One region of the Comamonas testosteroni genome, then DNA from elsewhere that is predicted to be linked to it. Evidence: riboswitches for the same ligand, from Rfam matches in the RefSeq annotation. Region 1 holds a riboswitch; the other holds the start of a gene.
The links. A riboswitch is a leader RNA that binds a small molecule or an ion and turns the genes downstream of it on or off. The one in region 1 is predicted to bind S-adenosylhomocysteine.
Positions count from the first base shown of each region.

Region 2: it holds a riboswitch for S-adenosylhomocysteine, as region 1 does, so the genes downstream of both, metH (methionine synthase) here and ahcY (adenosylhomocysteinase) in region 1, are expected to answer to the same signal.

Region 1 covers NZ_CP043568.1:671,168-678,866, reverse strand. Annotated here, with positions in the region: gene F0P97_RS03065 (TlyA family RNA methyltransferase) at 1-205, opposite strand, end outside; gene ahcY (adenosylhomocysteinase) at 483-1,913, opposite strand; S-adenosyl-L-homocysteine riboswitch at 1,989-2,085, opposite strand; gene F0P97_RS03055 (response regulator) at 2,104-2,811, opposite strand; gene F0P97_RS03050 (sensor histidine kinase) at 2,846-5,539, opposite strand; gene F0P97_RS03045 (TorF family putative porin) at 5,569-6,456, opposite strand; gene kdpB (potassium-transporting ATPase subunit KdpB) at 6,544-7,699, opposite strand, start outside.
Region 2 covers NZ_CP043568.1:157,917-165,615, forward strand. Annotated here, with positions in the region: gene F0P97_RS00690 (muconate cycloisomerase family protein) at 1-1,201, opposite strand, end outside; gene F0P97_RS00695 (LysR substrate-binding domain-containing protein) at 1,352-2,248, shown strand; gene F0P97_RS00700 (LysR family transcriptional regulator) at 2,257-3,180, opposite strand; gene F0P97_RS00705 (PACE efflux transporter) at 3,274-3,777, shown strand; gene gltS (sodium/glutamate symporter) at 3,883-5,121, opposite strand; S-adenosyl-L-homocysteine riboswitch at 5,545-5,654, shown strand; gene metH (methionine synthase) at 5,691-7,699, shown strand, end outside.

The sequences.
Region 1 (7,699 bases):
GCCCGCCGCGCGAGATGTATTTGGCCTCGGCGGCGTCCAGCAGCTGCAGCTCGGCACCGGCAGGAATGTCATCGCCGTTCTTGGCCACCTTCTTCCAGGGCGCCAGCGGCGTCAGGCGCCACTCCACACCCGAGGCGATCAGGCGCTGGGCCTGGGAACGGGTGGCAGCATGACCTGCTTCAACCAGAAAAACATCTGCGCGCATAGCGTCGCTTCCTTTGAAATAAACCGGCGCCAGGCGCTGCAGTCAAGAAAATCTTTTTTTTAATAGCTGCCTGCGCTTATCTTGTCTTAGTTTCAGATTTAAATTCATCTGAAATCAAGGTACGACAAGCGCAATAAGCTATCAAATAAATCAACACAGCCCCAATACTGGCGCACACCAAACAAGGGACAGCGAGCAAGAGCCGCCTCGCAGCGAGGCTGTCGTCCCCCTCCGGCGAAGCCAGAGAGGGGGAAGGCGCAAAGCGCCTCAGGGGGAGTTAATAGCGATACGTTTCAGGCTTGTAAGGGCCTTGCTTGCTCACGCCGATATAAGCGGCTTGCTCGTCGCTCAGCTCGGTCAGCATGGCACCGACCTTCTTCAGGTGCAGGCGGGCGACCTTTTCGTCCAGGATCTTGGGCAGCACATAGACCTTGCCCACTTCGTAGGCATCGGGGCGGGTGAACAGCTCGATCTGCGCCAGGGTCTGGTTGGCAAAGGAGTTGGACATCACAAAGCTGGGGTGGCCGGTGGCGCAGCCCAGGTTCACCAGACGGCCCTTGGCCAGCAGGGTGATCTTCTTGCCGTCGGGAAACTCGATCTGGTCCACCTGGGGCTTCACTTCTTCCCACTTGTACTTTTCGATCGAAGCCACATCGATTTCGTTGTCGAAGTGACCGATGTTGCAGACGATCGCCTGATCCTTCATGGCAACCATGTGCTCGTGGCGGATGATGTCCTTGTTGCCGGTGGTGGTCACGAAGATGTCGGCCTTGTCGGCAGCGTATTCCATGGTCACGACCTTGTAGCCTTCCATGGCGGCCTGCAGGGCGTTGATGGGGTCGATCTCTGTCACCCACACCTGGGCCGACAGCGCGCGCAGAGCCTGGGCGGAGCCCTTGCCCACGTCGCCGTAGCCGGCCACGCAAGCCACCTTGCCGGCGATCATCACGTCGGTGGCGCGCTTGATGCCGTCCACCAGCGATTCGCGGCAGCCGTACAGGTTGTCGAACTTGGACTTGGTCACCGAGTCGTTGACGTTGATGGCGCGGAACAGCAGCGTGCCCTTGGCCGACATTTCGTTCAGGCGGTGCACACCGGTGGTGGTTTCCTCGGTCACGCCCATGATCTGGGCCGACTTGCGGCTGTACCAGGTGGGGTCCACGGCCAGCTTGGCCTTGATGGCGGCGAAGACGATGCGCTCTTCTTCCGAGCCGGGGTTGGCCAGCACGGACAGGTCCTTCTCGGCGCGCTTGCCCAGGTGCATGAGCATGGTGGCATCGCCGCCGTCGTCCAGGATCATGTTGGGGCCTTCGCCTTCGGTGCCGGCAGCACCGAATTCAAAGATGGAGTGGGTGTAGTTCCAGTAGTCTTCCAGCGACTCGCCCTTGATGGCGTAGACAGGCACGCCGGTTTCGGCGATGGCGGCAGCTGCGTGGTCCTGGGTCGAGAAGATGTTGCACGAGGCCCAGCGCACTTGTGCGCCCAGAGCCGTCAGCGTCTCGATCAGCACGGCCGTCTGGATGGTCATGTGCAGCGAGCCTGTGATGCGCGCGCCCTTCAGGGGCTGGGCAGCGGCGAACTCCTCGCGCACGGCCATCAGACCGGGCATTTCGGTTTCGGCGATCCTGATTTCCTTGCGGCCCCAGGCAGCCAGGGAAATATCGGTAATGGCCGAATCAGCGGGGTTGAAGCGCACGGCAGCGTTCATGGTTTTCTCCAAATCTTGAATGAAAAACCACGTTCTGCAGCAGAGGGGGAATAAACCGGCTCACCGCACAGAAAGCGTGGGCGAGCGTCGTTGCGGGATGAAATCCGAGCCTCACGCCCCACGCAGACCAGCTCATGGCTGGCTGGGGAACGCTGCAACGCTCCTCGGATGGAGGGCGATTATAAGGGAATCAGCCTTCCAGGCCCACCAAGCGATAACCGACTTGCAACTCGGTTACCAGATGCCGGGGCTGGGCCGGATCGCTCTCTATCTTCTGGCGCAGGTTGGCCATGTGCACGCGCAGATAGTGAGGGCGGTCCAGATATTCCGCCCCCCAGACCTGCAGCAGCAGCTGGCGATGCGTCAGCACCTTGCCATGGCCGGCAATCAGCGTCGCCAGCAGACGGAACTCTATGGGCGTCAGGTGCACGGCCACTCCGTCACGCTTGACATCGTGCGCCGCCAGATCCACCTCCACCGCGCCGAAACGCGCACAGTTGCCGGGCTTGTCTGCCGCCGATGCCTGCTGGCGGCGGCGCAGCATCACGCGCAACCTGGCCAGCAGCTCGGGCACGCCAAAGGGCTTGGTCAGGTAATCATCGGCACCGGCGTCCAGCGCCGCCACCTTTTCCTCTTCCCGCTCGCGCGCGGACAGGATCAGAATCGGCAACTGGCTCCAGCCGCGCAGCTCGGCAATCACGGTCTTGCCATCGGCATCGGGCAGCCCCAGGTCCAGCACCACGGCGTCGGGCTGTCGGCTGGCGGCCTCGATCAGGCCGCGCCTGGCGGTTTCGGACTCGAACACCTGCCAGCCTTCGTCCTCCAGTGCCAGGCGGACAAAGCGGCGGATGCTGGCGTCGTCTTCAATCAGCAAAATGCGGGGGGCGGAGCTCGTCATGTCGGGATTTCAATTGATGCACGAGATTGTCGGCTCATTCGTCCATGGCCGGTTGCTCGGGCACGGGCAGGTGTACGCTGAAAATGGTGCCCGGCCCGGGGTCTGCCGCCGCCACCCGCAATCTGCCGCCATGGGCTTGCACAATGCGCTGAGCCAGAGCCAGCCCGAGCCCCATGCCAAACACGGCACTCTCCGCCTGCCCACGGGTAAACGGCTCGAACAGTTGCTCAGCCGACAGATGCCCGGGCAGGCCCGGCCCCGCGTCCTGCACGCTCAGCACACAGTCGCCGTCGGTCACGCTGGCGCCCATGGTGATCGTCGTGCCTTCGGGCGTGTACTTGATGGCGTTGTCCAGCAGATTGACCAGCACACGCTCCATCAGCACGGCATCGAGCTGCAGCAAGGGCAGATCTGCCGGCAGCGAGGTCTGCAGCACATGAGCGGCCAGTCGCTCGCGCATCTGCGCCAGCGCGCTACCCACCAGCTCGTCCACCGGCAGCCATTCGCGCTTGAGCTGCACACCGCCTTGCTGCAGGCGCGCCATGGCCAGCAGGTTGTCCACCAGTTGCTGCAGCGCCTGAGCCTGATTGCGAATCTGCACCAGCATATGATGCGCCGGCCCTTGCGGCGCATGCGGCAAGGCCGCCTGGGCCGCACCCAGAATGCCCGTCAGCGGCGTACGCAGATCATGCGAGACAGCTGAGAGCAAGGTGTTGCGCATGCGCTCGCCCTCCATGGCGATCTGGGTCTGCTGCGCCACCTCCACAAAGTGCACACGCTCCAATGCCAGGGCGATCTGGCTGGCACAGGCTTCAAGCAGGCGTCGCTCCTCGGGCACGCGCAATCGTTGCGGCGCACGCAACTGCAGCACCAGCACGCCGCGCGAGCGCACGGGCGCCATCAGCGGTACATAAAGCGCCGGCGCGGCAGCCAGGGTATCGGTGCCGTGGCCGGCCATCTGGCCATGCTCCATGCTCCAGCGACCCACGCTGGTGTCGATCTGGGCTTCGCTGCCATGCGCCAGCTGCAAGCGCTCATCGGCATCGGGCACCAGCAGCCCGGTCTGGGCATCAAAAACGCCTGAAATCGTAGCCAGCGCAATTTGCGTGACCTGCTCCTGCGTCAGCGCACCCGACAGATCACGCGCCAGCCTGGCCAGCGCGCCGGCACGTCGTTCGCGCTCTGCGGCCACGCGCGCCTCGTGGCGCAGCCGCGCCGTCAGCTGGCCGCAGACCAGGGCCACACCCAGCATCAGGCTAAAGGTGAACAGGTATTGCGTATCGTTGACGCTGAAAGAGTTGCGCGGCGGCACAAAATAGAAATCGAACAGCAGCACCGACAACAGGGCCGCCCATGCTCCGGGGCCGCGCCCCCAGCGCACGGCGGACAGCACCACCACCAGCAGGAAAAGCATGACCACATTGGCCGGGTCGAACACCCGCAGCAGCAGCTCCGCCACCGCCGTAGCGGCCAGGCATGCCAAGGTCACGCCCGCGTAGCCCTTCCACGGAATGGTCTTTTCACGCGCCGCCGGCAATCGCAAGGTGCTGTCATTCTTGCTTTGCTTGACGGACAGCAGCAGCACGTCCAGGCCGGGATCCAGCGCCGCAATCTGTTCGGACAGGCTGGAGGCACGCCAGCGCAGCCAGCGGCTCAAAGGTTCATGCACACGTGCCAGCACCAGATGACTGGCATTGCGCTCACGCGCAAAGTCCACCAGAGCCTGGGCCACATGGGCACCTGGAATCGTGGCCGTTTCCGCGCCCAGGCGCGCAGCCAGCGCCAGGGTCTTGAGCACGGCCTCCTGCGCCGCCCGAGGCCGATGCTGGCGCTCCGGAGCATCCACGTAGACCACCACCCAGTCGGCCTCCAGCCGCCTTGCCAGGCGTGCCACCTGGCGCACCAGGGCATCGTCACCGGCGCGGCCGCCGACGCCCACCAGCAGGCGCTCGCGCGTGGGCCAGACATCGCCGATGGAGCGCTCGCGGCGGTAGTCGCGCATGTCTTCATCGACACGATCTGCCGTGCGGCGCAAGGCCAGCTCGCGCAGTGCCAGCAAATTGCCCTGGCGAAAGAAGTTGCGCGAGGCCCGCTCGGCCTGCTCCAGCGGATAGACCTTGCCCGACTTGAGGCGCTTGAGCAGCTCTTCGGGTGGAATGTCGACCACGATGACCTCGTCGGCATCGTCAAAGATATGGTCGGGAACGGTCTCATGGACCTGTATGCCCACAATGCCGCCCACCACATCATTGAGGCTTTCCAGGTGCTGGACGTTGAGCGTGGTCCACACCTCGATACCCGCCTCCAGCAGCTCCTGCACATCCTGCCAGCGCTTGGGATGGCGTGAGCCGCTCACATTGCTGTGTGCCAGCTCGTCGAGCAGCAGCACCTCCGGGCGGCGTGCCAGAGCTGCATCGAGATCGAACTCGTCCAGCTGCCTGCCCTGGTAGGCCAGCGTGCGCCGCGGCAGCAGCTCCAGGTCATGCAGTTGCTGCTCGGTCTCGGCACGGCCATGCGTTTCCACCAGCCCCACCAGAACCTTGCGCCCGGCCTGCCGCTCGCGCTGCGCGGCCGCCAGCATGGAATAGGTCTTGCCCACTCCGGCATTGGAGCCGAAGTAGATGCGCAGCTTGCCGAGATGGGCGCGCTGCCGGTCTGCCTGAAGTTGAGCGACCAACGCGTCGGGGTCGGGGCGCTGCGCGGCGGATGAAGGTGTGGATGAAGGCATCAGGCGATCAGCGTATCACTCAAGCCCGGTCAGAACCCGGCACTCAGGCCAAGCAGCCAGCCGCTGCGCGCCAGATCACGCCATTGGCCACGACTGTTGACGGCGCTGTAGTACCTGGCATCGGCCGAGGTGCCCGCGTACGCAAGCGATGCTGTCCATGGGCCCCAGGCCCTGGATAGCGAGATGCGCCAGTCGGCATAGGAAACATCGCTGTAGTTGCGCACCCAGGTATAGCCGCCATGCAGGCCCAAGGTGGCGAGATCGCCCAGCGGATGCTGATAGTTCAGATCCAGATACTGGCTGCCGCGACTGCTGCCCGCTGGTTGCAGCGCAGTGGCGAACGCCGAGTCGGCGGTACTCTCGCCCAGGCCGAAATAAGGCGTCAGCGCCACAGACCATTTGATGCTCAGACCACCATGAGTCGTCCCCAGATAGAACTCGGTGGTGTCAAAGCGTTTGCTGCTGCCATCGCTTGCGCCCAGGCGGGCGCCGGGATAGCGGTACTGCAAAACCCCGGCATCCAGCAACCAGTCAGGCACGAGCTCGCCGCGCCAGCCACCATAGATATCGTGCTCCAGCCCCTGGCCCCGGCCGTAGCTGTTGGTAGAGACATTGGACAGCGACGTGCCCAGATAGAAGCCCTTGGGCAAGGCCAGTTCCACTGCGCCCTGCACGGCCGCACCTTGCCAGGTCTGCGAGATGCCGCGAAAGCGGTAGTCACTGATCAGGCTCAGCGAGCCGGTCAGGGCAGACTTGCTCTCGGCCGGCACAGCAGCTGTGGTTTCAGAAGCAGATTGCGCTGTTGCCTCCTCGGCAGCAGAGGAATTGGCACAGCTCAAGGCAGTCATCAACAACGCAGAGCTGATGACCCAGGAACGCGATGTGTGAAATGTTTTTTGGGGAAGGGAAAGACGCATGATGGTGAAGCAAACAGATCAGACTTGCCGCGCCCGCCGGGGACGCGGACAAGCCAGAGAAACGAGAGAGCAAGGCCTGGATAGGACTTAGACGAGGCCCAGAACGGTCAGCAGCATGTCGATGAGCTTGATGCCCACAAACGGCACGATCAGCCCGCCCAGGCCATAGATCAGCAGGTTTCGGCGCAGCAGCAGGGCCGCACCCACGGCGCGATACTGCACACCACGCAAGGCCAGCGGCACCAGGGCGATGATGATCAGTGCATTGAAGATCACGGCACTCAGGATCGCGGAATCCGCGCTGTGCAGCTGCATCACGTTGAGCGAGGCCAGTTGCGGATAAGTGCCCACAAAGGCGGCCGGAATGATGGCGAAATACTTGGCCACATCGTTGGCAATGCTGAAGGTGGTCAGCGCGCCGCGTGTCATCAGCATCTGCTTGCCGGTTTCCACCACCTCGATCAGCTTGGTGGGGTTGCTGTCCAGATCCACCATGTTGCCGGCCTCTTTGGCAGCCTGGGTGCCGCTGTTCATGGCCACGGCCACATCGGCCTGGGCCAGGGCCGGCGCATCGTTGGTTCCGTCCCCCGTCATTGCCACCAGGCGGCCCGCCGCCTGGTGCGAGCGGATCAGCTGCAGCTTGTCTTCGGGCTTGGCTTCGGCAAGGTAGTCATCCACCCCGGCCTCGGCGGCAATGGCAGCTGCCGTCAGCGGGTTGTCGCCCGTCACCATCACCGTCTTTATGCCCATGCGGCGCAGTTCGGCAAATCGGTCACGCATGCCTGGCTTGACGATGTCCTTGAGCTCGATCACGCCCAGCACCTTGGCGCCATCGGCCACCACCAAAGGCGTGCTGCCCTTGCGCGAGACGTTATCCACGGACAGTTGCACCTGAGCCGGGAAGCTGCCTCCCAGCGCCTCGACATGCCGGCGCACGGCATCGGCGGCTCCCTTGCGCAAGCTGCGCAAGCCTTGCGGGCTCTGCAGATCCACCCCACTCATACGCGTCTGTGCGGTAAAGGGGACGAACTCGCCCGGAAAATCCGCACTGCTGCGATCGGGCAAGCCATGGCGCTCCCTGGCCAGAGCCACCACGCTGCGGCCTTCAGGTGTTTCATCTGCCAGAGATGACAGCTGTGCGGCTTCGGCCAGTTGCGCGGCGCTCATTCCGGGAGCCGGCAGAAACTCGCAGGCCTGGCGGTTTCCCAGGGTGATGGTGCCGGTCTTGTCCAGCAGCAGCACG
Region 2 (7,699 bases), 510 kb from region 1:
GGGCAGGCGCAGACACGGGGGCGGATGAAGGTGCGGCGCCGAGGTCGATGTGCGTGGGTTGCAGGCCCTGGCGCGCGCGGTCGAAGCGGTCGAGCTGGGCAGCATCCACTTCCACACCCAGGCCGGGGCCGTCGGGCAATTGCAGGGCGAAGTCGGCAATCGGCATGCGCTCGGCCACGATGTCGTCCACCAGCAACTGGGGGCCGAACAGTTCGCAGTTGTGGTGGCGCCCGCCCAGCGTGGCGAACACATGGGCCGAGGCGGCCGAGCCTATCGAGGTTTCGAGCATGGTGCCGCCGTACCAGCCGATGTCGGCGGCCTGGGCGATGGCGGCGACCTGGCGCGTGCGCAGCAGACCGCCGTGCTTGGCGACCTTGAGCGAAAACACGTGGCAGGCCTGCTCGCGCGCCAGGCGCATGGCGTCGTGCGGCGTGCACACGCTCTCATCGGCCATGACCAGGGCCGTGGACGGCAGCGTGGCCGTGAGCTCGCGCAGCGCGGGCACATTCCACTGGGCCACGGGCTGCTCGATGAGGCTGACGCCGGCCTCGATCATGGGCGGCAGAAAGCGCCGTGCGGTGGCACCGTCCCAGGCCTGGTTCACGTCCACGGTCAGCGTGGCGCGGCCCTGCAGGCCGCGCGCGATCTGGCTCACGTGGGCCAGATCGGCCTCGGGCGTTCGGGCACCGATCTTGAGCTTGAAGATGCGGTGGCGGCCCTGTTCCAGACGCAGCTGGGCCTCGGCCAGGTCGCGTTCCACATCGCCGCTGGCCAGCGTCCAGGCCAGCGGCAGGCTGTCGTGCTGCTTGCCGCCCAGCAGCTGCCACACGGGAACCTGCAGGCTGCGTGCCACGGCGTCGAGTAGGGCCATCTCCACGGCGCTCTTGGCAAAGGCATTGCCGCGGCAGGCCAGGTCCATGCGGGCCAGGCAAGCCTCGATGCGCGCGCCGTCCTGGCCCGTGAGGGCCGGGGCCAGATGGTTGGTGACGGCGTGGTGGATGCTCTCGGGCGACTCCTCGTTCCACGACGGGCCGCCGATGGTGGCTGCCTCGCCGAAGCCCGTGGCGCCGTTGCGCAGCCACAGCTGGACAATGACCGGGCTTTGGCGGTTGATGGCGCCGAACGACAGCTTGTGCGGACGTATGGTGGGAATGTCCAGGATGCGCGCGGTAATGCGTTCGATGGGGAAGCTGGTGGTCATGGGCAAGAGGCCGTGAGGGCGGAAGGCGTTGGGGCGGGCAGCTGCATGGCTGCGATGGTCGCCAGCGTAAATCCATGAATGCCGTTGATCTACTGAATTATTTTTGAGGTATTGTTCGATGGCATCGATGTATCTACCTGGAAGCCGCCCATGGAACTGCGCCAGCTGCGCTACTTTGTCGACATTGCCAAGACCGAGCACCTGACGACCTCGGCGCGCAACCTGTTCGTGACCCAGTCCACGCTGTCGCACGGGCTGCGCCAGCTGGAGGAGGAACTGGGCATGGTGCTGTTCGAGCGCATAGGCCGTGGGCTCAAGCTCTCGCAGGCCGGCGTGGTGTTCCGCAACTATGCCGAGCGCGCACTGCACGAGATCGAGGCCGGGCGCATGGCGCTGGCCGATCTCAGCGAGCTGCAGACCGGCACCCTTACCCTGGGCGTGATCCCCACTTTTCTCAACACCCTGGTCGCGCCAGCCGTGGCGGCCTTCACGCGAGCCTATCCCAAGGTCAACGTGGTGGTGCGCGAGCTGCTGGCGCCGCCCGTGGAGGCCGGCCTGCTCGACGGCAGCCTGGACCTGGGCGTGAGCTTTCATCCGCCGCAGCGCACCGAACTCGAGGCCCTGCCGCTGTTCGATGAACGCATGATGCTGCTGGTCAATCCCTCGCATGCGCTGGCCGGGCGGCGCACGCTGGCGGTCAAGTCTCTGGCCGGCGTGCCGCTGGCGCTGCTGCCGCGCAGCTTCTACACGCGCGGCCTGATCGACAACGGCCTGCGCGATGCGGGCGTCACGCCCAGCCTGCGCGTGGAAATGGGCTCGGTGGAATCGCTGATCGCGCTGTGCCGCTGGGGCGACATGGCCACCATCGTGCCCGAGCGCGCGGCCCAGCAGGCCAGCGATATGGTGGCCATACATCTGGTGGGCCCGCAGTTGGTGCGCACGGCCGGACTGCTGTGGCGTCGCGGCAGCCATTACAGCGCCGCGGCGCGCGAGTTCGCGGCGCTGCTGGCGCCCGCGGCGCGCGCCAGCCTGGGACGAGAAGCCTAGCGCTGCGGTCAGCGGCCCGCGGGCTGCCTGCCCATGAGCTCCACAAAGCGCCGTGTGGCCAGACCTTGCGGGCGCTCCTTGGACCAGACCCAGTCCACGAACAAGGTCGTGCCGTTGCTGATGTTGAGCACGGGAATTTCCATCAGCGCACCGCTGCCGATATGCGACTCCACCAGGCCCTTGGGCAGCCAGCCCCAGGCCAGACCTGCACCTATCAGCGAAAGCGCTGCCTGGTGGCTGTCCGTGCGCCAGAGCTGGCGCGCAAACACAAAGCGCGGGTCTGTCTGCTGTGGGTCGCGGCTGGCCACCAGCACCTGACGCGTGGCAGCCAACTGCTCCACCGTGAGCTGTGGCCGTGTGGTGCGGCCCTGCTCATGCTCGGCCAGCGCCTGCTGCCAGAGCTCGAACTGCGGCGACATCACGGCCACCAGCGTCTCGCGGCCCATTTCCTGGAAGCCCTCGCGCCCGTCAATGGCGGGCCGCTCGAACACCAGGGCCAGATGGGCGCGGCCTGCATGCAAAAGCTCCAGCGCATCTGACTGGGGAGCTGCCAGCACCTCAATGGGCAGCGCAGGAAACTCGTGCACCAGCCGGTTCAGCGGTTCGCTCCAGTGCGTGGCCAGCAGTTCGGGGGCGATGGCCAGCGTCAGCCTTTCCTCCAGACCCGCATGCAGCGCCTGAGCCTGCCAGTTCAGCAACTGCAACTGCTCGGCCAGCAGGCGTGCCTGCGGCTCGAGCGCGCGGGCGGCGGCACTGGGCACGGGTTCGCGTCCGCTGCGGTCGAACAGCTGCAGGTCCAGCTCGGCCTCCAGCTGGGCAATGGCCATGCTGACGGCCGAGGGCACACGCCCCAGCTTGCGTGCAGCCGCCGAAAAGGTGCCGGCATCCAGCACGGCAAGAAACAGCGGAACCTGGTCGGCGCTAAAGGGCATGGTGTCGATCTGTCAGAAAAATTGAAAGGAACTGACTTTTATCTTCAATTTATAGAACATACACTGCAGCCCATGTCTCAACAAGCCTCAGCGATGGCATCCGCTTCTTCCTCTGCCGTTTCTCTCAAAAATACCGCCGCTTTTGCCACCCCCGCCAAGGCCAAGGGTCTTCAAGGTCCCAAACGTCGCATCCTCTACGTGGGTCTGTACGAAATCATTGCCATCATCGTCTCCAGCCTGATCTTCATGGCCATTGGTCAGAAGGCTGGCGATTCCGGCGTCATGGCCGTGGCTGCCTCGGTGATCGCGATCTGCTGGAATCTGAGCTTCAACCACCTGTTCGAAAAATGGGAATCGCGCCAGAGCGTCAAGGGCCGCTCCCTGATGCGCCGCGTGGTGCATGCCATCGGTTTCGAAGGCGGCATCGCCGCCATGCTGATTCCGCTGATGGCCTGGTGGTTCGGCATCTCGCTGTGGGAAGCTGCAGTGATGGAAGCCGGCCTGCTGGTGTTCTTCATGGTCTACACCTTTGCCTTCAACTGGGCGTTCGACCGCATCTTCGGCCTGCCGGCTTCGGCCCAGGCCGTGGCTGCATGATTTGAGCCGCACAAGCCTCTGACGCTTGCCCTGAAAGCGCAAGCAACCATGAAAAAAGCGTGTTCCCGTCTACCGGGAACACGCTTTTTTTGCCTTATGCAGCGGTCAGCGAAGAATGCTGAGCATGGCCTGCAGCACAAAGGCGTTGATGATGTCGATGAAGAAGGCTCCGACCAGGGGCACGATCAGAAAGGCCTTGTGCGACGGGCCGTACTGGTTGGTGATGGCCTGCATATTGGCAACGGCCGTGGGTGTGGCGCCCATGCCGAAACCGCAGTGGCCGGCAGCCAGCACGGCGGCGTCATAGTTCTTGCCCATGATGCGGAAGGTCACGAAGGCCGCATACAGCGTCATGACGATGGCCTGCGCGGCCAGGATGACCATCAGCGGGCCGGCCAGGTCGGTCAGCTCCCACAGCTTGAGCGAGAGCAGCGCGATGGCCAGATAGATGGACAGTGCGGCATTGCCGAAGACGTCGATGGCGCGGTCAAAGACCTTGAAGCCGAACATATAGTCCAGCACGTTGCGTATGACCACGCCGCCGCCCAGCGCCCAGACAAAGGTAGGCAGCTGGATGACCGTTCCCATGGTCAGGCCGGTCATGAATTCGGCAAAAGCCAGGCAACCCGCGAAGAGGGCCAGCGTCTCCACCGCCGCATCGGCCGTGATCAGGCGCGGAGCCTTGTTGGGCGACTCGAAGTTGGCGACCTCGCTGCCTTCGCTCACGGCGGGCGCATCGGCGCGCAGCTGTTCGGACTCGGTCAGCGGCTGGGCCAGCTGATGGCGCGTGATCAGCCGCTTGGCCAGCGGGCCGCCCACCAGGCCGCCGATGACCAGGCCAAAAGTGGCGCAGGCAATGCCCAGGGTGGTGGCTCCCGTGAGACCGTATTGGTTTTCCAGCACCGAGCCCCAGGCTCCGGCCGTACCGTGACCGCCCACCAGCGTGATGGAGCCCGCGACCAGGCCGATCAACGGGTCCAGTCCCAGCACGGTGGCCAGGCTTACGCCCACGATGTTCTGCATCATGATGAAGACGGCAATCACGCCCAGGAAAATGAACAGCGCCGAGCCGCCCTCACGCAGCTTCGCGAAGTTCGCGCTCAGGCCGATGGACGAGAAGAACACCAGCATGAACGCCGACTGCAGACTGCCCTCGAAGCTCAGCGCCAGTCCCGTGGTCTGATGCAGCATGAAGATGATGGCCGCCACGACCAGGCCGCCGGAGACAGGCTCGGGAATATTGAAGTCGCGCAGAAAGCGGATATGTCTTGTCATGAGCTTGCCAAGCATGAGCACAAGCACGGCCATGATGAGGGTGTAGTACGCGCCGAAGGTCACGTTCATGAAGATCTCCTGGGTGTTCCGTTCCATGCGATGGCTGAATGGCCAGCCCGGTCATGGCTGGCAATCGGCTGTGCACGGCTGAGCACATGGACCAGACATTTGCTGCCGATGGTGCCAAAGACTCAAAGATAGGGGCTGTAGGTGCTTGTCCACTCATGGCAGGCGGGCCCGTCGGTGCCGGGCTGCCTGAGAGCCGGAAAGCGGTGCGCGCCATTCCTTGCGGATGCGCACCATGTCGGGAATATGCTTGAAATGAGATGGTTGCATTCGTGTTTTGCGAAATTACCTTTTGCCCTGCTCCTGTTTTTGGGGCGTGGAAAGTCGAATCTGCTATAGCCATTCGCAAAGAGCTCGCCTGCACAGCCACGGGGCAAAGCGCCTTGAAGCCCCGATTGCCCGCCCTCGCCGTAGAATGACGGGCTTCACCCCGAGGAGCGCTGCAGCAGGTCATCCCTGAGATGTTTGACCCGTCAGGCTCGGGGTCGCAGATCCGGTTGACGATCTGCCTGCACTCCCAACGGCGCTCACCTGTTTTCGATTCTGTTTCTGGTTTTCACACAGGTGAGCTGATGTCCGCTGCTACCCCTTCCACTGTCATTCCTCCCATGCGTCTGTCGGGCCTGGAGCCCGTCTTCATCGGCGATGAGACGCTGTTCGTCAACGTGGGCGAGCGCACCAACGTCACCGGCTCCAAGGCCTTTGCGCGTCTGATCCTCAACGAACAGTATGAAGAAGCGCTGGCCGTGGCGCGCCAGCAGGTGGAAAACGGCGCCCAGGTGATCGATGTGAACATGGATGAGGCCATGCTGGACAGCAAGGCCGCCATGGTGCGCTTTCTGAACCTGATTGCCTCCGAGCCCGATATCGCCAAGGTGCCGGTGATGGTGGACAGCTCCAAGTGGGACGTGATCGAAGCCGGCCTGCGCTGCCTGCAGGGCAAGGGCATCGTCAATTCGATCTCCATGAAAGAGGGCGTCGAGGAGTTCAAGAAGCACGCCAAGCTGGTCAAGCGCTATGGCGCGGCCGCCGTGGTGATGGCGTTTGACGAAAAAGGCCAGGCCGACACCTTTGCGCGAAAGATCGAGATCTGCGAACGCGCCTACTGCATTCTGGTCGATGAAGTGGGCTTCCCGCCCGAGGACATCATCTTCGACCCCAACATCTTTGCCGTGGCCACCGGCATCGAAGAGCACAACAACTACGGCGTCGATTTCATCGAGGCCGTACGCTGGATCAAGCAGAACCTGCCCGGTGCCAAGGTCTCGGGCGGCGTCTCCAACGTGAGCTTCTCCTTCCGCGGCAACGACCCCGTGCGCGAGGCCATCCACACCGTGTTCCTCTATCACGCGATCGGGGCAGGCATGGACATGGGCATCGTCAATGCCGGCATGGTCGGTGTGTATGACGACCTGGAGCCCCAGCTGCGCGAACGCGTGGAGGATGTGGTGCTCAACCGCCGCCCCGATGCGGCCGAGCGTCTGCTGGAGATCGCCGACAGCGCCAAGGGTGCGGCCAAGGACGACAGCAAGAAGCTCGAGTGGCGCGGCACGGCCGAGGCACCGAAGACGGTTGGCGAGCGTCTGTCGCACGCCCTGGTGCACGGCATCACCGACTTCATCACCGAAGACACCGAAGAGGCCTACCAGCAGATCGTGGTGCAGGGCGGCGGCCGCCCGCTGCACGTGATCGAAGGCCCGCTCATGGACGGCATGAATATCGTCGGCGACCTGTTCGGTGCCGGCAAGATGTTCCTGCCCCAGGTGGTCAAGTCCGCGCGCGTGATGAAGCAGGCCGTGGCCCACCTGGTGCCCTATATCGAGGAAGAGAAGCGCCAGCAGGAAGCGGCGGGCCTGGACGTGACCAGCAAGGGCAAGATCGTCATCGCCACCGTCAAGGGCGACGTGCACGACATCGGCAAGAACATCGTCACCGTGGTCCTGCAGTGCAACAACTTCGAAGTCATCAACATGGGCGTGATGGTGCCTTGCCACGAGATCCTGGCCAGGGCCAAGGCCGAGGGCGCGGACATCATCGGCCTGTCGGGCCTGATCACTCCGAGTCTCGAGGAGATGCAGTATGTGGCCGGCGAGATGGACAAGGACGACTACTTCCGCATCAAGAAGATTCCGTTGCTGATCGGCGGTGCGACCTGCTCGCGCGTGCATACGGCCGTGAAGATTGCGCCCAAGTACGACGGCCCCGTGGTCTATGTGCCCGATGCCTCGCGCTCGGTCAGCGTGGCGCAGAGCCTGCTGGGCGAAGGCAAGCAGGCCTATCTGGACGAGCTGAGCGCCGACTACGACAAGGTGCGCACCCAGCATGCCAACAAGAAGAAGACGCCGCTGTGGACGCTGGAGCAGGCCCGTGCCAATGCCGCCGTGGTGAGCCACGCCCCCGTGGTGCCGCGCAGCCTGGGCCGCCGTGTGTTCAAGAACTTCGACCTGGCCGAAATTTCCCAGTACATCGACTGGGGCCCGTTCTTCCAGACCTGGGATCTGGCGGGGCCGTACCCAGCCATCCTCGACGATGAGGTCGTGGGCGTGGAGGCGCGCAAGGTGCTGGCCGATGCCAAGCTGAT